3 regions of the Streptomyces sp. ITFR-16 genome follow, and region 1 is predicted to be linked to each of the others. Evidence: riboswitches for the same ligand, from Rfam matches in the RefSeq annotation. Region 1 holds a riboswitch; each other region holds the start of a gene.
The links. A riboswitch is a leader RNA that binds a small molecule or an ion and turns the genes downstream of it on or off. The one in region 1 is predicted to bind cobalamin.

Region 1 (9,608 bases):
TCGCCGCTGTACAGGGCGGGGGTGAGCCGGACCTTGGCGCCGGGCACCAGGGTGCCCCGGCCGACGCGTTCCAGCCGGCGCACGACGGTGTCGGGGGCCTGGTGGGCCTGGTCGATCACGGGGCCGGCGACGGCGTGGACGCCCTCGCCGGTCAGCCCGTAGGTGCCGGGGCGCAGGGACGTGAAGGACCGGGTCAGGGTGACCTGTCCGGCCGCCGTCGCGTGCACGGTGAGTTCGCGGTCTGCGGGCAGCGGTCGGCCGGACGGCGTCTTGAGGGCGACGTCGCCGGCGTACCGGCCGGCCGCGACCGCTGCCGCACCGGCGCCGAGGAGGGAGGTGACGGCCGCTGCCGTCGCTGTTGCCGGGCGCACCGCTTCAGTCTCCTGGGCCGGACCGCACCCTGCCAGTGGGCGGGGGCCGTCCGGTGGCCGGGGGCCTCAGCCCGGCTGTCCGTACCCCTTCAGTGCCTCCTGGACCTCGGCCAGCTGGTCCGGTGTCAGCAGGGCGGGAGTGCGGCCGGGCACGGAGCCGGCGGCGAGCCAGACGCGGCAGAGCCATTCGAGCTGGGCGGTGCGGTCGTAGGCCTCGTCGGGGGTGGCGCCGAAGGTGACCGTGCCGTGGTTGGCGAGCAGGCAGCCGGTGCGGTCGCGCAGGGCGGTGAGCATGTTCGCGGCCAGTTCACCGGTGCCGTAGCGGGCGTAGGCGGCGACGCGGACGGGGCCGCCGAGCAGCGCGGCGGCGTAGTGCACCGAGGGGACCTCGGTGACCAGGGTGGAGACGGCCGTGGCGTGCACCGCGTGGGTGTGCACGACGGCGGCGGCGCCGGTGTTCCGGTAGACCGCGAGATGGAGCGGGAGTTCGCTGGTGGGGGCCAGCTCGCCGATGACCCGGTTGCCGTCCAGGTCGACGCCGACGGCGTCCTCGGGGCGGAGCCGGTCGTAGGGCACTCCGCTCGGGGTGACCAGCACCGTTTCGCCGACCCGGACCGAGACGTTGCCCGAGGTCCCGACGACGAGCCCCTCGGACGCCGTCCTGCGGGCCGTGGTGACGACCGCGTCCCAGGCCAGTTCGATCGAATCCCGCCATCCGTCGCTCATACGAAGATCCTTTCACCGGATGAGCGGCCCGTCACCGCCCCTCCCCCACGGGCCGCGCCGGCCCCGGATTCGGGGCCCACACTGCCCTGTGCCCTCCACCCGTGATCACACGGTGACGGAACAGGGCGGCGGCACTCCGGTTGGGGTCACCACAACGCCCTGCTCAGTTCATCTTCCGTTCACTCAGGTTGCCTACGGTCCACGTGCCACTGACGTCGAACGATTGCCTGGGTAAATGGAACACATCACGCTGCTGCTCGCGATTGTGATCGTGACAGCTCTAGTGTTCGATTTCACGAACGGTTTCCACGACACCGCCAACGCGATGGCCACCACCATCTCGACCGGCGCACTCAAACCCAAGACAGCGGTCGCCATGTCCGCCGTTCTCAACCTCGTCGGCGCGTTCCTGTCGGTGGAGGTCGCCAAGACGATCTCCGGCGGGATCATCAACGAGGACGGCCTCAGAACCGAGGTCATCTTCGCCGCGCTCGTCGGCGCGATCCTGTGGAACCTCCTGACCTGGCTGGTCGGCCTCCCGTCCAGTTCCTCCCACGCACTGTTCGGCGGCCTGATCGGCGCCGCGGTGATGTCCGCCGGCTGGTCGTCGGTCGACGGCGGCACCGTCGTCACCAAGGTGCTGCTCCCCGCCGTCGCCGCCCCGGTCGTCGCCGGTCTCGCCGCGCTGCTGGCCACCCGGCTCACGTACCGGATCGGCGGGAAAGTCACGGGCGGCGCCCAGGAGAAGGCGACCGCCAAGGGCTACCGTGCCGGGCAGATCGCCTCGGCCGGCCTGGTCTCCCTCGCCCACGGCACCAACGACGCGCAGAAGACCATGGGCATCATCACGCTCGCCCTGGTCACCGGCGGTGTCCTCGCCCCCGGCTCCAACCCGCCGGTCTGGGTCATCGTCTGCGCCGGCCTCGCCATCGCACTCGGCACCTACCTCGGCGGCTGGCGCATCATCCGCACCATGGGCAGCGGCCTGACCGAGCTGAAGCCGCCGCAGGGCTTCGCCGCCCAGACCAGCGCGGCGACCGTCATCCTGGCCTCCTCGCACCTCGGCTTCTCCCTCTCCACCACCCAGTCCTGCTCCGGCGCCGTGATGGGCGCGGGCCTCGGACGCAAGGGGGGCGTGGTCCGCTGGTCCACCGCCACCCGGATGTTCGTCGCCTGGGGCCTGACCCTGCCGGCCGCCGGACTGGTCGGCGCGGGAGCCGAGTTCCTCACCAAGCAGGGCACCTGGGGCGTCGTGGTCGTCGCGGCGCTGCTGATCGCGGGCTCCGGCGCGATCTGGGTGCTCTCCCGCCGCAAGCCGGTCGGCCACGGGGACGTCGCACCGGACGCGGAACCCGCGGGCGTCGTCACCACCGCCATCGCGGCCGTCAGCCCGCCGCCCACCGCGGCGGCCCAGGCGCAGGCCCACGACCTCACGGCCACCATCCCGGCCCCCGCCGCCCCTGTGACCGACCCGGCCCGACCGGCCACGGTGTAAGGACGAAGGACACATGCACATCGACTGGGCAGCCCTCGGCACCGTCTTCGGCGTCTCTCTCGTCGCCACCGTCGGCCTGGTGGGCCTCTTCACCCTCGGCATCGTCGGACTCTCCAAGCAGCCCGGACCCGCCACGGAGGGCGGACAGCCGGGCGGGTCGCTCCTGATGGCCCGCGCGGGCGCGTACGTCTGCTTCGGGCTGTGCGCCGCGGCGGTCGCGTACGGCATCTATCTGATCGTCGCCTGAGGCCCGCCGGCCTCTCCCCGCTCCTCCCCGTCGGGCCGGACACACCGCGTGTGTGTCCGGCCCGATGTGTGTCTACGCACACTGCGCCGTCGCAGGTCAACGGCAGGTTGACGGGTGTTCGCGGAGCGTGGTGGACTGCCGGAGCCATTACGGCGACAGCAGAGGAAGCCGGTGCGAATCCGGCGCGGTCCCGCCACTGTCACCGGGGAGCAGTCCCCCACCACCGGAAGTCACGGTTCGCGCGAGCGGACTGGAAGACCGGGGGAACTGCGGATCCGGAAGCCAGGAGACTCTCGTCGCCGGTCACGTCGAACCAGGGCGCGGACCCTGAGTGAGGACATATCGCCATGCCCGGCCGCCGTGCGTCCGTCCCTGTGCCCTTCCCGCCAGCAGTTGCCCGTACGAAGGTCCTCCGAGGCGCGACGGCCGGCTGAACCGTGCGTGCCGATCGCATTTTCGCGTACGGCGCCACGGCCGGTCTGATCGGCGATCTGCTGCTCGGTGACCCCCGCAGGGGGCACCCGGTCGCCGCCTTCGGGCGGGCCGCGGCGGGCGTCGAACGCCGGCTGTGGCGCGACCACCGCGGGTGGGGCGCGCTGCACACCCTGCTCTGCGCCGGAGGCGCCGCCGGGGGCGCCGCGCTGGCCGCCCGCGCCCTGCGGCGCCACCCCGCCGCCTCCGTCGCGCTGACCGCCGCCGCCACCTGGTCCGTCGTCGGCGGTACGTCCCTGGGGCGCGAGGCCCGCGCCATCGGCGGCGCGCTCGCCGCCGGGGACGTCGAACTCGCCCGGGAGCGGCTGCCGCACCTGTGCGGCCGCGACCCGCAGTCCCTGGACGGGCCACAGATCGCCCGCGCCGTCGTGGAGTCCGTCGCCGAGAACACCTCGGACGCCGTGGTCGGCGCCCTGGTCTGGGGCGCGCTCGGCGGCGTCCCCGGGCTCGTCGGCTTCCGCGCCGTCAACACGCTCGACGCGATGGTCGGCCACCGGTCGCCCCGCCATCTGCGCTACGGCTGGGCCTCGGCCCGCCTCGACGACCTCGCGGGCTGGCCGGGCGCCCGGCTGACGGCCCTGCTCGCCGTGGCCGCCGGGGGACGGCCACGGGAGGCGGTCCGGGCCTGGCGGGCCGACGCGGCCAAGCACCCCAGCCCCAACGCGGGCCCGGTGGAAGCCTCGTTCGCCGGCGCGCTCGGCGTACGCCTGGGCGGGACTCTCGCCTACGGCGGCCGGGTCGAGCACCGCCCCGTCCTCAACGGCGGGACGGGCCGGGCGGTGGAGACCGCCGACATCGAACGGGCCGTACGCCTCTCGCGCCGGGTCGGCGCGCTCGCCCTCGGCGTCAGCGTGGCGGCCCGCCTCGGTGCGGGACTCGCCGCCCGCCGCCTCACCCGTACCCCAGATGCACAGGTCCCAGGACGGAGAGCGGTATGAGCGGTGGGCTGCTGGTGGCCGGCACCACATCGGACGCGGGCAAGAGCGTCGTCACGGCGGGCATCTGCCGCTGGCTGGTGCGCCGGGGCGTGAAGGTCGCGCCCTTCAAGGCGCAGAACATGTCGCTGAACTCCTTCGTCACCCGCGAGGGCGCCGAGATCGGCCGCGCCCAGGCCATGCAGGCCCAGGCCGCCCGGGTGGAGCCGACCGCCCTGATGAACCCGGTGCTCCTCAAGCCCGGCGGCGACCGCTCCAGCCAGGTCGTCCTGATGGGGCGCGCGGTCGGCGAGATGAGCGCCCGCGGCTACCACGGCGGGCGGCAGGAACAGCTTCTTTCCACCGTCGTGGACTGCCTGGAGCAGCTTCGGGGCACGTATGACGCGGTGATCTGCGAGGGGGCGGGCAGTCCGGCCGAGATCAATCTCCGGCGCACGGACATCGTGAACATGGGCATCGCACGGGCGGCACGCTTCCCGGTGGTGGTCGTCGGCGACATCGACCGGGGCGGGGTCTTCGCCTCGTTCTTCGGCACGACGGCGCTGCTGTCGGCCGAGGACCAGTCGCTGGTGGCCGGCTATCTGGTCAACAAGTTCCGGGGCGACGTCTCGCTGCTGGAGCCCGGCCTCGACATGCTGCTCGGCCTCACCGGACGGCCGACGTACGGCGTACTGCCGTTCGCCCACGGCCTCGGGATCGACGAGGAGGACGGGCTGCGGGTCTCGCTGCGCGGCGCCGTACGGGAGTCGGTCGTCGCCCCGCCGCACGGCGAGGACGTCCTGCGCGTCGCCGTGTGCGCCGTGCCGCTGATGTCCAACTTCACCGACGTGGACGCGCTCGCCGCCGAACCCGGCGTCGTCGTGCGGTTCGTGGACCGCGCCGAGGAGCTGACCGACGCCGACCTCGTCGTCGTGCCCGGCACCCGGGGCACCGTGAAGGCGCTGGCCTGGCTGCGCGAGCGCGGACTCGCCGACGCCCTGCTGCGGCGCGCCGCCGAGGGCCGCCCGGTCCTCGGGATCTGCGGCGGCTACCAGATCCTCGGCGAACACATCGAGGACGAGGTGGAGTCGCGCGCCGGGCGGGTCGACGGGCTCGGACTGCTGCCCGTGCGCGTCCGGTTCGACCGCGAGAAGACCCTCGCCCGGCCGGTCGGCGAGGCGCTCGGCGCCCCGGTCGAGGGGTACGAGATCCACCACGGCGTCGCCGACGTGCGCGGCGGCGAACCCTTCCTCACCGACGGACAGGGCGGCCGCCTCGACGGCTGCCGGTCCGGTTCCGTGTGGGGCACCCACTGGCACGGCTCGCTGGAGAGCGACGCGTTCCGCCGCCGCTTCCTGGCCGAGATCGCGCGGGCCGCCGGCCGGCGCTTCGTCCCCGCCCCCGACACCTGCTTCGCCCAGCTGCGCGAGGAACAGCTCGACCGGCTCGGCGACCTCATCGAAGAACACGCGGACACCGATGCGCTGTGGCGACTCATCGAGTCGGGCGCACCGGCAGGACTTCCCTTCATCGCCCCCGGAGCACCTGGAGCACCCGCATGAACGCCCCGTCGAACGCCCCGCTGAGCACCGTGCTGCTGTTGTCGACGGCCGACACGGACCTGCTGGCCGCCCGCGCCTCGGGCGCGCCCTTCCGGATCGGCAACCCGACCCGTATCGACGTGACCGGGGAACTGCCCGAGCTGATCGAGGGCTCCTCCGTCGCCGTCGTCCGTCTGCTGGGCGGCAAGCGCGCCTGGGAGGACGGGCTGGCCGCGCTCAAGGCGGCCGGCATCCCGACCGTGCTGCTCGGCGGCGAGGCCGTGCCGGACGCGGAGCTGATGGCCGAGTCGTCCGTACCCGCCGGTGTCGTCGCCGAGGCCCTGCGCTATCTGGTGGAGGGCGGCCCCGGCAACCTGGTCGAGCTGTCCCGCTTCCTGTCCGACACCGTCCTGCTGACCGGGCACGGCTTCGCCGAGCCGCAGAAGATGCCCGAGTGGGGCCCGCACGGCGACCGGCCGTTCGTCGAGGGCCGCCCCACCGTGGGCGTGCTCTTCTACCGGGCGCACCACCTCTCGGGCAACACCTCGTTCGTCGACGTGCTGTGCGACGCCGTCGAGGCGCGCGGCGCCAACGCCCTGCCCGTGTACTGCGGTTCGCTGCGCGGGGCGGACGCCGGTCTGTACGAGCTCATCGGCCGGGCCGACGCCCTGGTCGCCACGGTGCTCGCGGCCGGCGGCACCCGGGCGTCGGACGCCTCCGCCGGGGGCGACGACGAGGCCTGGGACATCGGCGCGCTCGCCGATCTGAACGTGCCGGTGCTCCAGGGGCTCTGCCTCACCTCCTCGCGCGCCGCCTGGGAGGCGTCGGACGCCGCGCTGACCCCGATGGACGCGGCGATGCAGGTGGCCATCCCGGAGTTCGACGGCCGGCTCGTCACCGTCCCGTTCTCCTTCAAGGAGCAGGGCCCCGACGAGGTGCCGGTGTACCGCGCCGACCCCGAGCGGGCCGCCCGCGTCGCCGGGATCGCCGTGCGCCACGCCGTCCTGAAGCACAAGACCAACGCCGAGAAGAAGCTCGCCCTGGTCTTCACCGCCTATCCCACCAAGCACTCCCGCGTCGGCAACGCGGTCGGCCTGGACACGCCCGCATCCGCCGTCCGCGTCCTGGACGCCCTGCGCGACGCCGGTTACGGGGTCGAGGGGCACCCGGACAACGGTGACGAGCTCATCCACCGCCTCATCAACGCCGGTGGCCACGACGTGGAGTGGCTGACCGAGGAGCAGCTCGCGGCGGCTCCGGCGCGGGTGCCGCTGGCGGACTACCGGGAGTGGTTCGCGCAGCTGGAACCCTCGCTGCGCGACTCGATGCTGGAGCACTGGGGCGAGCCGCCGGGCTCGCTGTACGTGGACGGCGACGACATCGTCCTGGCCTCCCTGCAGTTCGGGAACGTCGTCGTGCTGATCCAGCCGCCGCGCGGCTTCGGCGAGAACCCGATCGCGATCTACCACGACCCGGACATGCCGCCCTCCCACCACTATCTGGCCACCTACCGCTGGCTGGAGAACACGTTCGGCGCGGACGCCGTCGTCCACATGGGCAAGCACGGCACGATGGAGTGGCTGCCCGGCAAGGGCCTCGGCCTGTCCGCCGGCTGCGGCCCGGACGCGGTGCTCGGCGAACTCCCGCTGATCTACCCGTTCATCGTCAACGACCCGGGCGAGGGCACCCAGGCCAAGCGCCGGGGCCACGCCACGGTGGTGGACCACCTGGTGCCGCCGATGGCACGCGCCGACACCTACGGCGACCTGGCCAAGCTGGAGCAGCTGCTCGACGAGTACGCGCTCGTCAGCGACCTGGACCCGACGAAGGCGCCCTCGGTGCGGGCGCAGATCTGGACCCTGGTCAAGGCCGCCGAGCTGCACCACGACCTCCATGTGGACGAGCAGCCGGGCGACGACGACTTCGACTCGTTCGTGATGCACATCGACGGCTACCTCTGCGAGATCAAGGACGTCCAGATCCGCGACGGGCTGCACATCCTGGGCGGCGGCCCGGTCGACGAGGCCCGGGTCAACCTGGTCCTCGCGGTGCTGCGCGCCTCGCAGGTGTGGGGCGGCACGGCCAACGCGCTGCCCGGTCTGCGGGCGGCGATCGCCGAGCACTTCGGGCTCAGCGAGAAGGAGCTGCTGGGCGAGCCGGGTGCGGCCGTGAAGGTGCCGGACGGGCTGACCGCGCTGGTGGACGGGCCGGCACGGACGGGCGCGGACGCGATCGACCTGCTGGAGCAGCTGTGCCGCCGGCTCGCGGAGGGCATGGAGGCGCGCGGCTGGGACGTGACCGCCGCGGCGGGCCTGGTCCGGGAGGTGCTGGGGGCCGAACTCCCGGACGCCGTCGCCGTCCTGGGCTTCGCCTGCGAGGAGGTCGTGCCCCGGCTGGCCCGCACGACGGACGAGATCGACCACATCCTCAAGGCGCTGGACGGCGGCTTCGTCCCGGCGGGTCCCTCGGGTTCGCCGACGCGCGGACTGGTCAACGTGCTGCCGACGGGCCGCAACTTCTACTCCGTCGACCCGAAGGCGATTCCGTCCCGGCTGTCGTGGGAGGTCGGCCAGTCGCTCGCGGACTCGCTGATCGCCCGGTATCTCGCGGACACCGGCGCCTATCCGAAGTCGGTCGGCCTGACCGTGTGGGGCACCTCCGCCATGCGCACCCAGGGCGACGACATCGCGGAGATCCTGGCGCTGCTGGGCTGCCGCCCGGTGTGGGACGACGCCTCGCGCCGGGTGACGGGCTTCGAGGTGGTGCCGGTGAGCGAGCTGGGCCGGCCGCGCATCGATGTGACGGTCCGCATCTCCGGCTTCTTCCGGGACGCGTTCCCCCACGTGGTGGGGCTGATCGACGACGCGGTGCGGGCGGTGGCGGAGCTGGACGAGCCGGCCGACGCCAACTACGTACGGGCGCACGCCGACGAGGACACCGCCGAGCACGGCGACCGCCGCCGCGCCACGGCCCGTATCTTCGGCTCGAAGCCGGGGGCGTACGGGGCGGGGCTGCTGCCCCTGATCGACGCGCGCAACTGGCGCTCGGACGCGGATCTGGCCGAGGTGTACGCGGTCTGGGGCGGTTACGCGTACGGGCGCGGGCTCGAGGGGCGGGCGGCGCGCGGGGACATGGAGACGGCGTTCCGGCGGATCGCGGTGGCGGCGAAGAACGTCGATACGCGGGAGCACGACTTGGTCGATGCCGACGACTACTTCCAGTACCACGGTGGCATGGTGGCCATGGTGCGCCATCTGACGGGCGAGTCGCCCGAGGCGTACGTGGGGGATTCGGCGACGCCGGACCAGGTGAAGACGCGGACGCTGGGCGAGGAGACGCACCGGGTGTTCCGGGCGCGGGTCGTCAATCCCCGGTGGATGGCGGCCATGCGGCGGCACGGGTACAAGGGCGCCTTCGAGATGGCGGCGACCGTGGACTACCTGTTCGGGTACGACGCGACGGCGGGGGTGGTCGATGACTGGATGTACGAGAAGTTGTCGGCGGAGTACGTGTTCGACGAGACCAACCGGGACTTCATGAAGAAGTCCAATCCCTGGGCGCTGCGCGGGATTTCGGAACGGTTGCTGGAGGCGGCCGAACGGGGGCTCTGGGCGGAGCCGGATGCGGAGACGCTGGAGCGGCTGCGGGCCACGTATCTGGAGCTCGAAGGGGAATTGGAGGGGGAGGAGTGAGGCCGGTGCGCGCGGTGTGCGGGGCGCCTGCTGCGGGCCTGTCCCCTGGCCGCCCCTTCCCGAACCGGGGCTCCGCCCCGGACCCCGCTCCTCAATCGCCGGAGGGGCTGGAATGTGCCCTCGTCAAGGA
Region 2 (9,608 bases), 3.7 Mb from region 1:
GGCGAGCAGCGCGGGCAGGAGGAGCAGATACGGGGCCGAGGCGCCGCCCCGCTTCGTTCGCGGTGCGACGGGGCCGGCGGGAGGCGCGTCATCCTTGCGGACACCGGCTGCCGGGACCGAGTCCACTTGTTCGGTCTGCACTGACATGCTCGCCATCTCTTCTTGGGCCGTACGGTCGAGTCACGCGGGGGCGCCGGGGGACGGTGGATGCCCGCCCCCCGGCGCCGGCGGGTCAGTTCTTCTGCGAGAGGCGCTTGTTGATCTCGCCCTCGACCGACTTGGCGGCGTCGGCCGGGGACTTTCCGTTCAGAACCGCGGTCATGTAGCTCTTGATCGGGTTCGGCGCGTTCTCGACGGCGGCCCACTCGGGGATGAGCGGGGTGGTGCCACCACCGGCGGCGGCCGGGGCCGCGGCCTCGGCGGCGCCGTTGCCGGTCAGGTTGGAGTTGAGCGACTCCTTGTTCGGGATGACGCCGTTCTCCTTGGCCAGCTGGCCCTCGAACTCGTCCGACAGGGCGAGCTTCAGGAACTCCTTGGCGAGCTCCTGCTTCTTGCTGCCCGCGGCGACCGCGAAGTTGGAGCCACCGAGGAAGACACCCTCGGGCTTCTCGGCGGTCTCACCCGGAATGGTGAAGTAGCCGATGTCGCCCTCGATCTTCTTGTTGGCGGCGATGGCCGTGCCGGCCTCCCAGCCCATGCCGATGAAGGCACCGACGTTGCCCTTGGCGAAGACGTCGGCCTGCTGCGGGGTGGCCTCGTCCTTGTCCTTGGGGGCCTTGGAGTAGGACTGGTACTTCTTGTACAGCTCCATGGCCGCGGTGACCTTGGGGTCGGCGAGGTTGGAGACGTACTTGTCGCCTTCCTTCTTCACCAGGTCCGCGCCCTGTCCGATGGTCAGACCGTCGAAGAAGTACCAGTTCTGGCCGGGCAGGTAGATCGGCTCGGCCTTGCCCTTCGCCTTGATGGCGTCGAGGTCCTTGAAGAACTCGTCGCGCGTCTTCGGGGTGTCCTTGATGCCGGCGTCGGCCCAGACCTTCTTGTTGTAGATGACGACGCGGTTGGCGAAGTACCACGGGGCGGCGTACTGCTTGCCGTCGAAGACCGAGGACTTGTTCAGGGCGTCGACCCAGTCGCCGCCGATCTCCGTCTTCAGGTCGCTCAGGTCGGCGAGGCCACCGGTGGCCGCGTACGCGGGGGTCTGGGTGTTGCCGACCTCGATGACGTCCGGCGGGGTCGACTCCGAGAGGGCGGTCGTGATCTTCTGCTGAATGCCGTCCCACTTCTGGGTCTCGAACTTCAGCTTGGCGCCGGTCTTCTTCTCGAAGGCGGCGGTGAGACCCTTGGTCCAGCCGGGAGGCGTGGAGCCGTCCATGGCCCAGACGGTCAGCGTCTGGCCCTTGTAGCTGTCCGGGCCGGCCTTCTTGCTGCTGCTGTCGGTCTTGTCGTCCGAGCCACAGGCAGTGGCACCGGCCATGAGAGCTACGACACCAATGGCCGCGATGAGTCCGCGCTTCACGACACCCTCCTCAGGGATGCAAGAAAAATCCCCCCACCACCCGAGAACGCCGTCCGTCGCACAACCTCATACGACGGGTACTGCCCGTGGGGCTGGGACCTGGTCTTTAATGGTTTAGACCAGTACCGGGAGCTTGGCCTAGACCTTTAGGGGTGTCAAGGGTGTATAAGAAGTGCACTCGCGTCCGTTATAGGACCGACACCTGAGGGAGGGCGACGAGCCGTGACCGGACCGTGCCACCATGTGAGCCGCGACAGACGGAGGAGCCGGTGACGGCAGCAACGCAGCAGTCGGGAAGGCGGGCCATGGGTGCCGACGGGGGCAGTTCGGAGACCGAGACGGGGGCGGGTACACGCACCGCGCGCGTCCCGAAGTACTACCGGCTGAAGCGACATCTCCTCGACATGACGGACACCATGCCGCCGGGCACCCCGGTGCCCCCCGAACGGACCCTGGCCGCCGAGTTCGACACCTCGCGCACCACCGTGCGCCAGGCGCTCCAGGAGCTGGTGGTCGAGGGCCGGCTGGAGCGCATCCAGGGCAAGGGCACCTTCGTCGCCAAGCCGAAGGTCTCGCAGGCCCTGCAACTCACCTCGTACACCGAGGACATGCGCGCCCAGGGCCTGGAACCGACCTCCCAGCTCCTGGACATCGGCTACGTCACCGCCGACGACACGCTCGCCGGACTGCTCGACATCAGCGCGGGGGGACGCGTGCTGCGGATCGAGCGGCTCCGGCTGGCGAGCGGCGAGCCGATGGCCATCGAGACCACGCACCTGTCGGCCAAGCGCTTCCCCGCGCTGCGGCGTTCGCTGGTGAAGTACACCTCGCTCTACACGGCCCTCGCCGAGGTGTACGACGTACGGCTGGCCGAGGCCGAGGAGACCATCGAGACCTCCCTGGCCACCCCGCGCGAGGCCGGACTGCTCGGCACGGACGTGGGCCTGCCGATGCTGATGCTGTCGCGGCACTCGCTGGACGAGCAGGGCGAGCCGGTCGAGTGGGTGCGCTCGGTCTACCGGGGCGACCGCTACAAGTTCGTGGCCCGTCTGAAGCGCCCGCTGGACTGACCGCCCCGTCACCGCACGTGAACAGCCCCCGAGGCCCCGCCCGGGGGCTTTTCGCTGCCCCGGGGAGCCCCCGGAACGACCATTGGTCTGGACCAACTTCCCGACGTGTGACCTTATTTCGGCTATCTGTCCGACGTCTCACGACCGTTGCCGGACCGCAATGCGGACAGGGGGTGACGCTGGCCGGGACCCTCGCCTAGATTTCGTGCGCATTACACCAGGTGATCAGCGAGGGGACGGAGTCGCCGCCATGCCAGCAGACCCAGAAGGAAAGCCACCCACCGTCACACCGGTGCGGGTGGTCATCGCCCTCTGCCTCATCGCGCCGTTCGTGGCGATGCTCTGGGTGAGTTCGTACGCGAAGATCGACCCGACGTTCATCGGCATCCCGTTCTTCTACTGGTACCAGATGCTCTGGGTGCTCATCTCGACCGCGCTCACGATGATCGCGTACAAGCTGTGGCAGCGTGACCAGCGCGCCCGCAAGGGGGGTGCGTCGGCATGAAGGACGGCGTGAACGGCGTCGCGCTCGGCGTCTTCATCTTCTTCTTCCTGGCCGTCACGGTCATCGGCTTCATGGCCGCGCGCTGGCGCAAGGCCGAGAACGAGGCCAGCCTCGACGAATGGGGCCTCGGCGGCCGGTCGTTCGGCACCTGGGTCACCTGGTTCCTGCTCGGCGGCGACCTCTACACCGCGTACACCTTCGTCGCCGTACCCGCGGCGATCTACGCGGCGGGCGCGGCCGGCTTCTTCGCGGTGCCCTACACCATCCTGGTGTACCCGCTGATCTTCACCTTCCTGCCGCGCCTGTGGTCGGTGTCGCACAAGCACGGCTACGTCACCACCTCGGACTTCGTCCGCGGCCGCTTCGGCTCCAAGGGGCTCTCACTGGCCGTCGCGGTCACCGGCATCCTCGCCACCATGCCGTACATCGCGCTCCAGCTCGTCGGCATCCAGGCCGTGCTGGACGTGATGGGCGTCGGCGGCGGCGAGAACACCAACTGGTTCGTCAAGGACCTGCCGCTGCTGATCGCGTTCGCGGTGCTCGCCGCGTACACGTACTCCTCCGGGCTGCGCGCTCCCGCGCTGATCGCGTTCGTCAAGGACGGACTGATCTACCTGGTCATCGCCGTGGCGATCATCTACATCCCGATCAAGCTCGGCGGCTTCGACGACATCTTCGCCGCCGCGCAGGACAAATTCGCGGGCCCGCCGGGCGGCAAGCCGACCGGCGCCCTCGCACCCGCCGAGGCGGGCCAGTGGGGTTACGCCACCCTGGCGCTGGGCTCCGCGCTGGCGCTCTTCATGTATCCGCACTCCATCACGGCGACGCTCTCCAGCCGCAGCCGTGAGGTGATCCGGCGCAACACCACCATCCTGCCGCTGTACTCGCTGATGCTGGGCCTGCTCGCGCTGCTCGGCTTCATGGCGATCGCCGCCGGCGTCAAGGTGGACAACGGCCAGCTGGCCATCCCGCAGCTGTTCGAGAACATGTTCCCCGACTGGTTCGCGGGGGTGGCCTTCGCCGCCATCGGCATCGGCGCGCTGGTGCCGGCCGCGATCATGTCGATTGCCGCGGCGAACCTGTTCACCCGCAACATCTACAAGGACTTCCTGAAGCCCGACGCGACGCCCGCCCAGGAGACCAAGGTCTCCAAGCTGGTCTCGCTGCTGGTGAAGGTCGGCGCGCTCGCCTTCGTCCTCACCATGGACAAGACGGTCGCGATCAACTTCCAGCTGCTCGGCGGGATCTGGATCCTCCAGACGATGCCTGCCCTGGTCGGCGGCCTGTTCACCCGCTGGTTCCACCGCTGGGCGCTGCTCGCCGGCTGGGCGGTCGGCATGATCTACGGGACGGCCGCCGCCTACGGGGTCGCGAGCCCCACCCAGAAGCACTTCGGCGGGTCCTCCAAGGAGATCCCGGGCCTCGGCGAGATCGGCTACATCGGCCTGACGGCCTTCGTGCTGAACATCGTGGTCACCGTGGTCCTGACCTTCGTCCTGAACGCCGTGAAGGCGCCCGCCGGGGTCGACGAGACCGCTCCGGGCGACTACACCGCGGACGCGGGCGACCCGGGCGTGCAGACGGAGCTCCCGCCGGCCACGGCGGGTGCGCCGGGCGGCCACTGACGGCACCGCGACGGGCCGTCGCGCCCCCTCCGCACGCGCGGAGGGGGCGCGGCGGCCCGTCCGCGCGTCCAAGCGCTCGGAGTGCCGGCGCAAATCGCTTGCGGGCCCGGCCCGGGCGTGCGGCAGACTTCCGCCCATGGACATAACGATCCGGCCGGTCGAGCCCGCCGAGCACACGGTCCTCGGCGAGATCACCGCCGAGGCCTATCTCGGGGACGGCCTCCTCGACTTCGGCGCCGACGACCCGTATCTGGTGAAGCTGCGCGATGTCCCCCGCCGGGCCGCCGAGGCCGAGGTGCTGGTGGCGGCCGACACGCGGGGCCGCGTCCTGGGCGGGGTGACCTACGCCCCGCCGGGCAACCCCTGGTGCGACATCGCCGCGCCCGACGAAGCCGAATTCCGGATGCTGGCGGTCTCCCGCGAGGCCCGGGGAGCGGGAGCGGGTGAGGCGCTGGTACGGGCCTGTATCGAGCGCGCACGAGCCACCCCGGGCGTCACCGGGATCGTCCTGTCGACGCAGCCGGCGATGCACGGTGCCCATAGAATCTACGGGCGCCTCGGCTTCGTCCGGACCCCCGAGAGGGACTGGAATCCGATCGAGGACCTGAAGCTGCTGACGTACCGCCTGGAGCTCCGGCCCCTGGTGTGAGCGCGCACTGAGATCTCGTACGACACAACATGTGGGGGCTGCCGCATCCGGCGGCCCCCACATGTATGCTCGTGCTCGCTGTCGCCGCAGGGAAATCCGGTGCGAATCCGGAACTGTCCCGCAACGGTGTATTCGGTGTGCTTTTGTGCACCCGTCAGTCCGAGGACCTGCCGACAGCGCATCCGGCTCGACCGAACCGGATGCCCAGACGTCCGGGCCTCGCGGATGGGCCGGTGGACGCCGCACGGAGTGCTGCCCTGCCCGGGTCCCGCTCCGCCCGGCTGCCCCCGCTCCCCGCCGGCCCCGAGCCGAGCGAGGGAGAGCACCACGTGACCATCGCGCCAGCCGATCCGGTTTCAGCGGCCGAGTCCGAAGCAGCCGAGGCCGAAGCGGTCCGGTCCGCCGGACCCGCGAAGGACGGACCGGGCACCGCACTGCTGCGGACCCTGACCGACCTCACCGCCGATCTGCCCGACACCGACCCCGGACGCGTCGCCGCCGCAGCCCTGCGCGGCCGCAACGCCCGGTCGGACGAGGCCGAGCTGTGTTCGCTGGCCACCGAGGCCGCCGCGGGCCTGATCTCCGAGGACCCCGCGTACTCCCGGCTCGCCGCCCGTCTCCTCACCCGCACCATCGCGGACGAGGCGGCCGGGCAGGGCGCGACGTCGTTCTCCGCCTCGGTCGCCGTCGGACACCGTGAGGGCCTGATCGCGGACCGCACCGCCGCGTTCGTGACGCTCCACGCGCAGGCCCTGGACGCGCTGATCGGGCAGTCGCTCGCGGACGGCGCCGACGACCGCTTCGGCTACTTCGGCCTGCGCACCCTGCACAGCCGCTATCTGCTGCGCCACCCGCACACCCGCCAGGTCATCGAGACCCCGCAGCACTTCATGCTGCGGGTCGCCGCCGGGCTCGCGGAGGACGAATCCGAGCGCGCGCTCGGCGAGGTCGCCGCGCTGTACGGGCTGATGAGCCGGCTGGACTACCTGCCCTCCTCCCCCACGCTCTTCAACTCCGGCACCCGCCACCCGCAGATGTCCTCCTGCTATCTGCTGGACTCGCCGCTGGACGAGCTGGACTCGATCTACGACCGCTACCACCAGGTCGCGCGGCTCTCCAAGCACGCCGGCGGCATCGGCCTCTCGTACTCCCGCATCCGTGCCCGCGGTTCGCTGATCCGCGGCACCAACGGCCACTCCAACGGCATCGTGCCGTTCCTGAAGACGCTCGACGCCTCGGTCGCCGCCGTCAACCAGGGCGGCCGGCGCAAGGGCGCCGCCGCCGTCTACCTGGAGACGTGGCACGCGGACATCGAGGAGTTCCTCGAACTGCGCGACAACACGGGTGAGGACCAGCGGCGCACGCACAACCTCAACCTGGCGCACTGGATCCCGGACGAGTTCATGCGCCGGGTCGACGCGGACGGGACCTGGTCGCTGTTCTCCCCGGCCGACGTGCCCGAGCTGGTCGACCTGTGGGGCGACGCGTTCGACGCCGCCTACCGGGCCGCCGAGGCCAAGGGCCTCGCCCGCAAGACCATGCCGGCGCGTGAGCTCTACGGCCGGATGATGCGGACCCTCGCGCAGACCGGCCAGGGCTGGATGACGTTCAAGGACGCCTCCAACCGGACCGCGAACCAGACCGCCGAGCCGGGCCGCGTCGTGCACTCGTCCAACCTGTGCACGGAGATCCTGGAGGTCACCGACGACGGCGAGACGGCCGTCTGCAACCTCGGTTCGGTCAACCTCGGCGCGTTCGTCGCCGACGGCACGATCGACTGGGAGCGCCTGGACGCCACCGTCCGTACGGCCGTGACCTTCCTCGACCGCGTGGTGGACATCAACTTCTACCCGACCGAGCAGGCCGGCCGGTCCAACGCCCGCTGGCGGCCGGTGGGTCTGGGCGCGATGGGCCTCCAGGACGTCTTCTTCCAGCTGCGGCTGCCGTTCGACTCCCCCGAGGCCCGCGCGCTCTCCACGAAGATCTCCGAGCGCATCATGCTGGCCGCCTACGAGGCGTCCTGCGATCTCGCCGAGCGGTCGGGTCCCCTCCCCGCCTGGTCCGAGACGCGTGCCGCCCGGGGTGTGCTGCACCCCGACCACTACGCCACCGAGCTGAGCTGGCCGGAGCGCTGGGACGCCCTGCGCGCCCGGGTCGCGAAGACCGGGATGCGCAACTCGCTGCTGCTGGCCATCGCGCCGACGGCGACGATCGCCTCCATCGCGGGTGTGTACGAGTGCATCGAGCCGCAGGTCTCCAACCTCTTCAAGCGCGAGACGCTCAGCGGTGAGTTCCTCCAGGTCAACGGCTATCTGGTCGACGAGCTGAAGCGGCTCGGCGTATGGGACGCGCGGACCCGCGAGGCGCTGCGCGAGGCGAGCGGCTCGGTGCAGGGATTCGCCTGGATCCCCGAGGACGTGCGGGCGCTGTACCGCACGGCGTGGGAGATCCCGCAGCGCGGCCTGATCGACATGGCGGCGGCCCGTACGCCGTTCCTCGACCAGAGCCAGTCGCTCAACCTGTTCCTGGAGACGCCGACGATCGGCAAGCTCTCCTCGATGTACGCGTACGCCTGGAAGCAGGGGCTGAAGACGACGTACTACCTGCGCTCCCGCCCCGCGACCCGGATCGCGCGTGCCGCGTCCGGCCAGACGGCGGCCGCCGCCCCCATTCCCGTACAGCAGGCCGGCGCGCCCGACGCGGACGCGATCGCCTGCTCCCTCGAAAACCCCGAGTCCTGCGAGGCCTGCCAGTAATGAGCTCCAACGAAGACAAGAACCTGCTCGACCCGGGCTTCGAACTGACCCTGCGTCCCATGCGCTACCCGGACTTCTACGAGCGCTACCGGGACGCGATCAAGAACACCTGGCACGTGGAGGAGGTCGACCTCCACTCCGACGTGGCGGACCTCGCCAAGATGTCGCCCGCCGAACAGCACCTGATCGGGCGGCTGGTGGCGTTCTTCGCGACCGGTGACTCGATCGTCTCCAACAACCTCGTGCTGACGCTGTACAAGCACATCAACTCCCCCGAGGCGCGGCTGTACCTGTCGCGGCAGCTCTTCGAGGAGGCCGTGCACGTCCAGTTCTATCTGACGCTGCTGGACACCTACCTGCCCGACCCGGACGACCGGGCGGCCGCCTTCGACGCGGTCGAGGAGATCCCGTCGATCCGCGAGAAGGCGCAGTTCTGCTTCCGCTGGATGGACTCGGTCGAGAAGATCGACCGGCTGGAGACGAAGGCCGACCGCCGCCGCTTCCTGCTGAACCTGATCTGCTTCGCGGCGTGCATCGAGGGGCTGTTCTTCTACGGCGCCTTCGCGTACGTGTACTGGTTCCGCTCGCGCGGGCTGCTGCACGGCCTCGCCACGGGGACCAACTGGGTCTTCCGCGACGAGACCATGCACATGAACTTCGCGTTCGAGGTCGTGGACACCGTCCGCAAGGAGGAGCCCGACCTCTTCGACGACGCCCTCGAACAGCAGGTCACCGACATGCTGAAGGAGGCCGTCGAGGCGGAGCTTCAGTTCGGCCGCGACCTGTGCGGCGACGGGCTGCCCGGCATGAACACCGAGTCGATGCGCGCGTACCTGGAGTGCGTCGCCGACCAGCGGCTCACCCGGCTGGGCTTCCCCGCGGTGTACGGCTCCGAGAACCCGTTCTCGTTCATGGAGCTCCAGGGCGTCCAGGAGCTGACGAACTTCTTCGAGCGCCGCCCGTCCGCCTACCAGGTGGCCGTCGAGGGCACGGTCGGCTTCGACGACGAGTTCTAGACCGCCCGGACCGGCTAGATCCGCGCCCAGCTCCTGACGTACGGACGCCGTGCGGCCCCCACCGGCCGTGCGGCGTCCGCCGTTTCCGGCGGCTCGGCACTCCGGGCCCGTTCCGCCTCCCGGAGCAGGCGGTCGATGCGGCGTTCCCGGGCGGCGCCGACGAGCGCCGGCAGCAGCACGAGAGCGAAAACAGCGGAAATGCCCAGGTAGTTCATGAATGTGTTCATGGCTCTACTGTCGTCGCTTCCGGCCGGTCGCATCAGTGGCAGGACTGTCATAGAGCATCGAATTACTGCCACACTGGTGGCATGCTGAAGAATGTCGCCGCCCTTCTCCTCGACGAGGTCCACCCCTTCGAACTCGGCGTCCTGTGCGAGGTCTTCGGACTCGACCGCAGCGACGAGGGCCTGCCCGTGCACGATTTTGCCGTGGTCTCCGCCGAGGGCCCGCAGCTGCGGACCCACGCCGGTT
Region 3 (9,608 bases), 1.4 Mb from region 1:
ACACCCAGATCCACACCCACATGTGCTACGCGGAGTTCGGCGACATCGTCCAGGCCATCGACGACCTCGACGCCGATGTCATCAGCCTGGAGGCCGCCCGCTCCCACATGCAGGTCGCCCGCGAGCTCGCCGCCCACGGCTACCCGCGCGAGGCCGGTCCCGGCGTGTACGACATCCACTCGCCGCGCGTGCCCGGCGCGGACGAGGCCGCTGCCCTGCTCCGCAAGGGGCTGAAGGCCATCCCCGCCGAGCGCCTGTGGGTCAACCCCGACTGCGGCCTGAAGACCCGCGGCTGGCCCGAGACCAGGGCGTCGCTGGAGAACCTGGTCACCGCGGCCCGTACCGTGCGCGCCGAACTCCCGTCCTCCTGACCGGGAGGTGACCGGGCAGTGACCGGCCGGCCGGGGCGCCTGTGCCTGAGCGGCGCTCAGGCGTCCCGGCCGTCGGCGTCCGCGGGTCCCGAAGGAGTGAAGCGCACCGGGGCCCGGAAGCGGGCGCGGCGGGCGGCGCGGCGGAAGGTGGTGAGCACGGCGGGGCCCGCCAGCACGATGCAGACGAAGTTGGTGACGGCCCGCCCGGTGTCCCAGCCGAGCGAGGTGGCGAGGTCGAAGGCGAGATAGCGGTGCCACTGCTCGGTGAACGGCAGTCCGGGCAGATAGGCGATGGAGCTGTTCGGGTCGAGGGAGAAGGGCCAGAAGGACAGATTGAGCAGGAAGCCGAAGAGGTAGCCGGAGACCGATCCGTACGCGGCGAGCATCAGGACCTCGCGGCGGCCGGTGGCCCGGGGCAGGAACCCGGCGAGCATGCCCACGAAGGCACAGCCGAACATCTGGTACGGCATCCACGGCCCGACCCCGCCCGTGATCAGCGCGGAGGTGAAGAGCGAGGTGCAGCCGAGGGTGAAGCCGAAGCCGGGGCCGTAGACGCGCCCCGCCAGTACCAGGACGAAGAAGACCGTCTCGATGCCGGCCGTTCCCGCGCCCAGGGGCCGCAGTGCCGCGTTGACGGCGGACAGGACGCCGAGCATGGCGAGGGCCTTGGAGCTGATGCCGCCCTCGGCGATCTCGGAGAGCACCACGCACAGGACGAGGACGAGCAGGACGCCGAAGATGAGGGGCGGGGCGTAGTTCGAGCCGAATGTGCCGGGAGCGACGACGAAGGGCCAGAAGAACGCGACCACGCCGAGGAACGCGGCCAGGGCGATGACCAGCGTGACCCGGGGGGTGAGCCGGATGGCCGCGGTGGTGGTGCTCATGTCCGGTCCTCGCCGTCGGCCGCCGGGGCGTCGGGTGCCTCCAGGGCCGCGGTCACCTGGTCGACGGTGAGGAAGGGCAGCGGCGCGAGGATCTTGGCGGTCTGCGGTGCGAACACGGGTGAGGCGACGATGACTTCGCAGGTGGGTCCGTCCGCGACGATGTCGCCCTCGGCCATGACGACCACCCGGTCGGCGGTGCGGGCCACGAACTCGACGTCGTGCGTGGAGACGACGACCGCGCGCCCCTCGGCCGCGAGTGCGGCGACGATCCGGGTCAGCTCCGCCTTGGCCCGGTAGTCCAGCCCGCGCGTGGGTTCGTCCAGGAGCAGCACCTGGGGGGTCGCGGCGAGCTGGATCGCGAGGACGAGGGCCAGCTTCTGCCCCTCGGACAGGTCCCGGGGGTGGGTGGCGTCGGCGATGCCCGGGGCCAGCCGGTCGAGGATCTCCCGCGCCCCGGCAGGGGTGCCCCCGTCGGCGGACTCGCTGTCGGCCTGGCCGAGTTCCTGCTTGACGCTCTCCAGGTAGAGCAGGTCGGCGGGTGTCTGCGGGACGAGCCCGACGAGCCGCCGGGCGTGCGCGGCGGACAGGGTGTGCGGGTCGCGCGCGGCGCCGTCCGAGGTGACGCGTACGGTTCCGGCCCGGCGTGGTCCGGACCCCTGGAGCGCCCACAGCAGGGAGGACTTCCCGGAGCCGTTGCGCCCCATCAGCGCGGTGATCTCGCCGCCGCGCAGGTCGAGGTCGGCCTCGCGGACGGCGGGGACACCGTGGTAGCTGACGGTGACGCCCCGCGCGGTCAGCAGGGTGGCGCGTCCGGACTCCGGGGCGGGGCGGACGGGGGCGGGACGGACGTCACGGAGCCGGGTGCGCAGCGGGGCGGCGGCGCGGCGGGCGTCGCGGACGGACAGGGGCAGCGGGTGCCAGTCGGCGGCGCGGGCGAGTTCCACGATCGGCGGGGCGATGGACGAGGTGCGCAGGATGTCGGCGGGGGCGCCGTGGACGGCGCGGCCGTCGCCGGGGAGGTGGATGACCCGGTCCGCGTACTGGACGACGCGTTCGAGACGATGCTCGGCCATGAGGACGGTGACGCCGAGGTCGTGGACGAGGCGGGTGACGGCGGCAAGGACCTCGTCGGCGGCGGTGGGGTCCAGGGCGGAAGTGGGTTCGTCGAGGACGAGGACGCGGGGGTGCGCGGTGAGGACCGAGCCGATCGCCACGCGCTGCTGCTGGCCGCCGGAGAGTTCGTGCAGGGCGCGGTGGCGCAGGTCGGCGAGGCCCAGCAGGTCGAGGGTCTCCTCGACGCGCTTGCGCATGACTGGGGGTGCGATGGCCAACTGCTCCATGGCATAGGCGAGTTCTTCTTCGACGGTGTCGGTGACGAACCCGTCGAGCGGGTCCTGCCCGACCACACCGACGACATCGGCGAGTTCGCGGGGAGGGTGGTGGGCGGTGTCCCGGCCGTCGACGGTGACGCGGCCGTGGAGGGTGCCGCCGGTGAAGTGCGGCACGAGTCCGTTGACGGCGCCGAGGAGGGTGGACTTGCCGACGCCGGTGTGGCCGACGACGAGGCAGAGTTCGCCCTCCTCGACGGTGAGGTCGATCTCGCGCAGGGCGGGCCGGGCCGCGTCGTCGTACTGGACGGTGACCTGGTCGAAGGTGATCACGTGGCTTCGGCTTTCTCGGCGCGCTGCCGGGGTACGGCCGCGTGCGGCGGGGCCGGCGGCGGTGCGAGGAATCCGGCGGTCCCGGCGAGCAGGATCGCGAAGGTCGGCACCGCCGGCAGGGTGGGCCAGCTGAGGGGGTAGATGGAGGGGTTGAGCTCGGCCGCGTCGAAGCCGACGTTGCCGAAGAGCAGGACGGCGGAGAGCACCCCGGTGCCGGCGACGGTCCATTCGGGCAGCAGCCACGGGTCGGGCCGGTAGGTGGTGCGCGAGACCCGGCGTCCGCCGAGCCGCAGGCCCGCCACGCACAGCACGGCTCCCGCAGCCATCGCGGGGAGTCCGAGGAAGGCGGGTGTGGTCGCGTCGAGGAGCCCGTAGGCCCCGGCGCACAGGCCGCACATGCCGAGGAGCATGAGCGCGCCGGTGATCCGCCGGGAGCGGCGGGTGGCGGTGCCGGCGCGTCCGTAGCCCCGGGAGTCCATGCCGGCGGCGAGGCGCAGGGAGCGTTCGAGTGCGTCCTCCAGGACGGGGACGACGATGCCGCGCAGCGCCTTGAGGCCCCTGTTGCGTCCGGCCCGCAGCCGGCGGGCGCGGGCGACGCGCTGGACGCTCTGCACGAGTTGAGGGGCCACGCTGATGGCGACGGTGACGGCGACCCCGAGTTCGTGCAGGGCGCCGGGCAGGACGCGCAGGGCCCGTTTGGGGTTGGCGAGGGTGTTGGCGGCGCCGATGCAGCACAGCATGCAGGCGAGCCGCAGCCCGTCGGTGGCGGCCGAGAGCAGGGCTTCCAGCGAGACGGGGCCGCCCAGCCGGATGCCGGCGTACCAGTCGGGGGTGGGGATGTGCGGGAGCGAGAAGAGGAAGTGGTCGTGCGGGGTGATGCCGGTGGCGAACACGGCGCGGAACAGGACGCGGATCGCGACGACGGTGAGGGCGAGGCAGAGGTAGTACTTGAAGCCGCGCGCCCAGGGGGCTTCGGTGCGGCGGGCGGTGACGACGTATCCGAGGACCGCGAGGACGAGGAACAGCAGCAGCGGGTTGTTGGTGCGGCTCACGGCCGTGGCCAGGGCGAGCGCCCAGATCCACCAGGCGACCGGGTGCAGCGTCCTGGGCAGGCGTCGGCCGCCGGTGTCCGGCGCGTGGCCGGACACCGGTGCGGCCGATTCGGGAGCGGTGTCCGGCACCCGGGTCACTCCGTGCGGCGCCGGCGTACGGCCGCGTATACGGCCGCCCCGGCGACGAGCACGATCAGCGCCCCGCCGACGATCACCGGCACGCGGGAGCCCGCGTCGGCCTTCGCGTCGGCGGCCGGCTCGGCGTCGACCACCTTCTTTCCCGTGCCCGGGGCGCTGGGGGCCGGGCTGGGCGTGACGGTCCCGGACGGACTCGGTGACGGGGAGTCGGAGGCGCTGGGCGACGGGCTCGGGGACGGCTTCGCCCTGGCGGAGGCCGGCTCGGTGGGCGACGGTCTCTTCGGCTCGGACGGCTGGGGGCCGGTGTCGGTGCCCGGTGGCAGCTCGGGGGCGCGCTCGGTCGAGGCGGGCTTGCCCGCGTTGCCCTGCGCCCGGGTGTTGTGGGCGCGCAGCTGGTCCGGGGTGAGCGTGGGCCGGCCCTCGGTGCCGCCGATGTCGGTGCCGCCGAAGATCCACAGGTCGACGCTGCCCGGCTTCGGGCGGTAGAGCATGGCCCCGAGCTGGCTGTACTCCCAGGAATTGGCGCCCGGGTCGGCGTGCCAGTAGGACCAGTACGCGGAGGCGGGCGGCGTCAGGACGCAGTCGTCCTGCTGAGGGGTGGGGTACTGCTTGCCGCCCCGGTGGCCGCTGTAGCCGATCCGGCAGATGAACGCCGGGCCGTCGTGCCCGGTGCCGGTGGTGCGCCAGCCGCCCTGGTTGAGGAGTTCGTACCCGGTGGTGGGTGTGGTGCCGCAGGAGCGGTAGACGGGGCCGCCCCAGTGGCTGAAGTCGACCGCGAGCACGACGCCGGAGGTGGTGGTGCACCGGCCCATCGGCTGCGGATCGGCCGCCGCCGAGGAGGCGTTGGCCGTCAGCGCGGCAGCGGACAGCAGAAGGGCGGCCGCCGCTCGGACGGCCCTGCGCCATGCCGGGATGCTCATGCCCGCTCCCCTGCGGCGGCCCGGCGACGGCCCATGACGACCACGCGCCATCCGGCGCCGACGAGCAGGGCGGCGAAACCGGCGAGGGCGACGGCCTGCACACCGGTCGAGGCCAGTGCCCCTCCGCCGGAGCCGCCCGTGCCGGTGTCGGCGATGCCGCCCGTGCCGCCCGTCGAGTCGTCGGGGGTGACGATCTGCGGGGTGGAGGCGCCGGGGCTCGGGGTGGGCTGGGGTGCGGTGCCGGTGAGGCTGCGCTCCAGCGTGCCGAACGAGATGCCGGTCGCCCCGCCCACCGCCTGGGTGGAGGCGCGCAGATCCGATCCGCGCTGGCCTTCCTTCGCCACGTTGAACCCGCCGTCGCCGTTCTGCTGGCCGGCGAGGAACTTACGGGCCTTGGCGATCTCTGCGTCGTAGCGCTCGGCGTCCAGGGAGAGCCCCTGGACCGCGAGGGCGGCGGAGTTGACCGAGTCACCGGCTGCCCCGGGGAAGCCCCCGTCGGGCAGTTGCTTGCCCGCGATCCAGCCGAGCGCCTTGTCGACGGCCCGGTCCGCCTTCTCGCCGCCGGCGAGGTCCAGGGCCATCGCGGCGATGGCGGTGGAGTCGACGTCGGAGTCGCCCGTGGCGGGGATCAGGCTGGGCCAGGCACCGCTGCCGTGCTGGAGGCTCTCCAGGTACGCGATCGGGTCCTGGGCCGCCTTCTTCTCACCGGCTCTCAGCTGGGCCATGACCGCCAGCGACTGGGAGAAGACGGAAGGGGCGTAGGTGTAGGCGCCCTTGGCGGCGCAGCTGCGGTCCGGCGCCTTGCTCGGCGCGGCGCACACGGCCGCATCGAGTCCGGCGACGAGGTCCTTGCCGCCGAAGGCGCGGGGGTCGCGGCCCACGGCCTCGGCCAGCAGGGCGGCCTTGCCGATGGACCCGCCGAGCGCGTACTCGGTGCCGGTCCCGGTCCAGTCCTGGAGGGTTCTTCCTTCGCCGTCCTTGCCGCCCTTGTCGAGGAAGTCGACGATCCCGCGCAGCTTGTCGTTGTTCAGGCCGGTCGCCGCGAGCGCGTAGGCACCGTCGATGGTGAGGCCGAAGTCCGCGTGGCCCGAGCCGGTCCCCGCGACGTAGTACTGCCCCTGCTTCAGGTTGGCCGCGCTGGTGAGGTAGGCGACGCCCTTCTTCAGGTCGGGGCCTTCGCCGGCGGGGCGGGTCGGGGCGGTGGTGGGCGGCTTCGTCGTGGGCGGCCCGGTGGTGGGCGGGTCGGTCGGCCCGGACTCCTTCACCGTCAGGCGGACGAGGTCGGTCCCGGCGCCGGCGAGGACGGCGGGCGAGGTCGCGTACAGCGCCGGGTCGGTGGCGTCCTGCTCGAAGCCGAAGCCGCCGCCGTCCAGTTGCTCGCGCGAGAGCCAGGAGACGGCCGCGTCGGCCTGCGCGGTGTCGCCGAGTGCGCGCAGCGCCTGGGCGGCGTACGCGGTGGCGTGGACGCTGCCGGTGGCGGAACCGGTGTAGCCGGCGAAGGAACCGTTCTCGCTCTGTGCCTTCTTCAGGTACGTACGGGCCTTGGCGACGGCCGCGTCCCGGCCGCCGGCCTCCTTCAGGGCGAGCGCCACGAGACCGGTGGTGGCGGGGTCGCCGTCGCAGTACTCGTCGGGGCCGATCAGGATGCCGGTGACCCCGCCGTCGTCGCACTGGAGCTGGGTCAGCCGCTCGACGGCCGCGGCCGGGGGGACGGCGTCGGCGCGGAGCAGGGCCAGGACGGCGAGCGCCTGGCCGTCGCCGTAGGAGGCGTTGCGGAAGTCGCCCGGGGCGGTGCAGCCGGAGGTCGTCGGGCCGGTGGTGCAGACGTTGTCCACGAGGCCGGCGATCAGGTCGTGGCCGCCGAAGTGGCGCGGGTCGCCCTCCGTGGCCTCGGCCACCAGGGCGAGGCGGGCGGCGGCGGTCGCGTCCGGTGCCTGGCCCGCGCCCGAGGGGTAGGCGTAGTCGTCGGCGTGGGCGGCGAGGAAGGCGGTGACCTTGTCGAGGGTACCGCCGTGGCCGCCGGTGGCGGCGAGTGCGTAGGCCGCCTCGGTGGTCAGCAGGTAGTTGGGGGTGTCGGCGCCGTCGTCGACAACGCGTTCGCCGTCCTTGAGCGCGCTGTCGACCCAGGCCGAGGCGGCGGCGAGGTCGATCGCCCCCGGCGCGACGGTGGGGGTGTTCCCGGGGTCGGGGGTCCCCGTGCCGCCCTGGGCCCGCACCTCGTCCGGGGTGAAGGCCGGTTTGCCGGTGGTTCCGCCGATGTCGGTGCCGCCGAACACCCAGGCGTCGACATCGCCGTCCTTGGGCTTGCGGTCCATGGCCCCGTACTGGCTGTAGGTCCACTTGTTCTGGCCCGGCGAGGCGATCCAGTAGGACCAGTAGGCGGTGGCGGGCGGGGTGAGGACGCAGGATTCCTGGGCCGTCGTCGGGTACTGCGTGCCGGAGCCGAGGCCGATACGGCAGATGAAGGCGGGGCCGTCGTGCTGGGTGCCCTCGGTGGTGAACCCGGCCTCGTGGAGGAGTTCGTACCCGGTCGTCGGTGTCGTGTCGCAGCCGCGCTCGACCTTGCCGCCGAAGGGACCGAAGTCGACGGCGACGATCGCGCCCCTGCTGGCCGTGCAGTCCCCGAGGGGGTCGGCCGAGGCGGGGGTGACGGTGACGAGTGTCACGCACATGGCAAGCAGCAGGAACGCCGCGGATATCAGGGCCAGGAACGCACGGGCCCCCGCCTGTCGGTCTCTTCGCTGTGCCGTTGCGGTCCCCACCGCGGCCCCCTCGTCCTGGCGCCGCGAGGACAGGAACGTGGCAGAGGCGCCCGCACCCCAGAGGTCACCACGGGGTGGAGCTGTCGACCACGCCGTAGTCCGCGACGGCGTTTCTCGCTGCAGATCAGGGCCCAGGTAATCCGGCTCGCCCGGCGGATGCCGGGCCTACGGTTGCGGGTCAGCGCCGGATTTCGACCGGCTTCCCCTGGAACCTCGTGCTTATCAGGCGGATTGGAGCACGGTGCCGCACACGGCGTCAAGACGACGTGTGGCAGCGCGCGGAGGGCGGCGCGGGGGCTGCTGGCAGGACCGCACGGCCTGGGGTAGCGTCCTGGGCTGCCACATGGGGGAACCCGGTGAGAGGCCGGGGCTGACGCGCAACGGTGTGGAGCGGCGGGGACCGCTCCGAGCCCGAATGCCCATGGCGGCGGTGCACCACAGGAAGCCGGTCCACGCGTTCGGGCGGCGGCCCCTGCCACTGCTGCCCTGCCTTCGAGGCGGGACGCGGGGCCCGGCCGGCGCCCCTCATCACAGGAGCAGGCCATGCCCCGTACCCTCATCCCGACCCGTCTCGCCCTCACGGCGACCGTCTCCCTCGGGGCGCTCTGTCTGAGCGTCCTGCCGGCCGCGGCGACCGCCACGCCGGCCCAGATCGCCACCTCGAAGACGAACGGTGTCGCATACCTCAAGTCCCTTCAGGCGGCGGACGGTTCGTACGCCGGAGCGGGACTCTCCAACGAGTGGGCGTTCAGCGCGCTCGCCTCCGCCGGTACGGCGGCCGTCGACGTCACACCGGGCGGCGACGCCACGAAGAACGCGAGATCCGTCTACCGCGGTCTGCTCGCCACGGCGGGCTGGCCCTCGGCGACACCGGTGGTGACCGACTACGAACGCGCCACCCTCAACGCGTACGCGGCCGGCATCGACCCGGCCCGGGTCTCCGCCTCCCGCAACCTGATCGGCGACATCTACGGCTACTGGCAGACGGCGGAGCCGGGCTACTTCGGCCCTTCGGCCAACTTCAACGGCACCGTCTTCGCCGCGCTCGCCCTGGGCGGCGCGAAGACCCAGGCCGGAGCGCAGCGCATACCCCAGGCGCTGCGCTCCGCGCTGATCACCCGCATCCGCGCCAACCAGCACAACGACGGCGGCTGGAACTACAGCAAGGCCGAGGGCGACGCGGGCCAGCTCGGCAGCACGAGCGACATCGACATGACCGGTGCCGCGATGGCGGCGCTCTGCGTCTCCGGCGTGCCGAACACGGACACCGACATCACGCAGGCCAAGGCGTTCCTCAAGAGCAAACTGGTGCCCACGAGCGGCGCGTTCAACGCCATGTTCGGCGTCAACACCGACTCCAACGGCTGGGCCGTGTCCGGCCTGAACGCCTGTGGCATCAACCCGCAGACGGGCGACTTCCTGACCTCGGCGGGCAAGACCCCCGTCGACTTCCTGATCGCCCAGCAGTTCAACCCCGGCGGCGGATTCAAGTACCTGCCGAGCGACACCTCGCCGTCCGCCTACGCCTCCATCGACGGGCTGCGTGCGGTCGCGGGAGGGGGCTTCACCGCCACTCCCCCGGCGCCCGCCACCAGCGGCGCGCCGCAGTGGGTGGCGCAGTCCGCGTTCACGCCCGGCACCGCCACCAAGCTGGCCCTCACCGTGGACGACGGCACGGGCGGCCTGAAGGTGTGCTCCGTCTCCTTCACCCCGACCGGGACGACGACCACGCTCGGCGCGGTCCTCGACGCGGCGACGACGGCGGCGACCCCGTCGGGCTGTGTCAGCGGGGTGACGCCCTCCTCGGGCACCGGCACGAT

Region 2: another riboswitch for cobalamin. It lies ahead of RLT58_RS11605 (ribonucleoside-diphosphate reductase subunit alpha); the one in region 1 lies ahead of RLT58_RS28040 (cobalamin biosynthesis protein).
Region 3: another riboswitch for cobalamin. It lies ahead of RLT58_RS34045 (prenyltransferase/squalene oxidase repeat-containing protein); the one in region 1 lies ahead of RLT58_RS28040 (cobalamin biosynthesis protein).

The regions. Positions count from the first base shown of each region.
Region 1 is NZ_CP134609.1:6,324,974-6,334,581, reverse strand. Features, by position in the region: gene RLT58_RS28060 (alpha/beta hydrolase) at 1-371, opposite strand, end outside; gene RLT58_RS28055 (class II aldolase/adducin family protein) at 438-1,097, opposite strand; gene RLT58_RS28050 (inorganic phosphate transporter) at 1,333-2,592, shown strand; gene RLT58_RS28045 (hypothetical protein) at 2,606-2,839, shown strand; cobalamin riboswitch at 3,000-3,132, shown strand; gene RLT58_RS28040 (cobalamin biosynthesis protein) at 3,277-4,269, shown strand; gene RLT58_RS28035 (cobyric acid synthase) at 4,266-5,807, shown strand; gene cobN (cobaltochelatase subunit CobN) at 5,828-9,478, shown strand.
Region 2 is NZ_CP134609.1:2,641,940-2,651,547, forward strand. Features, by position in the region: gene RLT58_RS11575 (carbohydrate ABC transporter permease) at 1-147, opposite strand, end outside; gene RLT58_RS11580 (extracellular solute-binding protein) at 233-1,516, opposite strand; gene RLT58_RS11585 (GntR family transcriptional regulator) at 1,822-2,586, shown strand; gene RLT58_RS11590 (DUF3311 domain-containing protein) at 2,837-3,091, shown strand; gene mctP (monocarboxylate uptake permease MctP) at 3,088-4,716, shown strand; gene RLT58_RS11600 (GNAT family N-acetyltransferase) at 4,853-5,365, shown strand; cobalamin riboswitch at 5,418-5,555, shown strand; gene RLT58_RS11605 (ribonucleoside-diphosphate reductase subunit alpha) at 5,695-8,121, shown strand; gene RLT58_RS11610 (ribonucleotide-diphosphate reductase subunit beta) at 8,121-9,137, shown strand; gene RLT58_RS11615 (hypothetical protein) at 9,152-9,364, opposite strand; gene RLT58_RS11620 (GlxA family transcriptional regulator) at 9,446-9,608, shown strand, end outside.
Region 3 is NZ_CP134609.1:7,691,845-7,701,452, reverse strand. Features, by position in the region: gene metE (5-methyltetrahydropteroyltriglutamate--homocysteine S-methyltransferase) at 1-371, shown strand, start outside; gene RLT58_RS34065 (ECF transporter S component family protein) at 428-1,255, opposite strand; gene RLT58_RS34060 (ABC transporter ATP-binding protein) at 1,252-2,916, opposite strand; gene RLT58_RS34055 (energy-coupling factor transporter transmembrane component T) at 2,913-4,097, opposite strand; gene RLT58_RS34050 (hypothetical protein) at 4,103-5,026, opposite strand; gene RLT58_RS34045 (prenyltransferase/squalene oxidase repeat-containing protein) at 5,023-7,698, opposite strand; cobalamin riboswitch at 7,905-8,033, opposite strand; cobalamin riboswitch at 8,132-8,209, shown strand; gene RLT58_RS34040 (prenyltransferase/squalene oxidase repeat-containing protein) at 8,332-9,608, shown strand, end outside.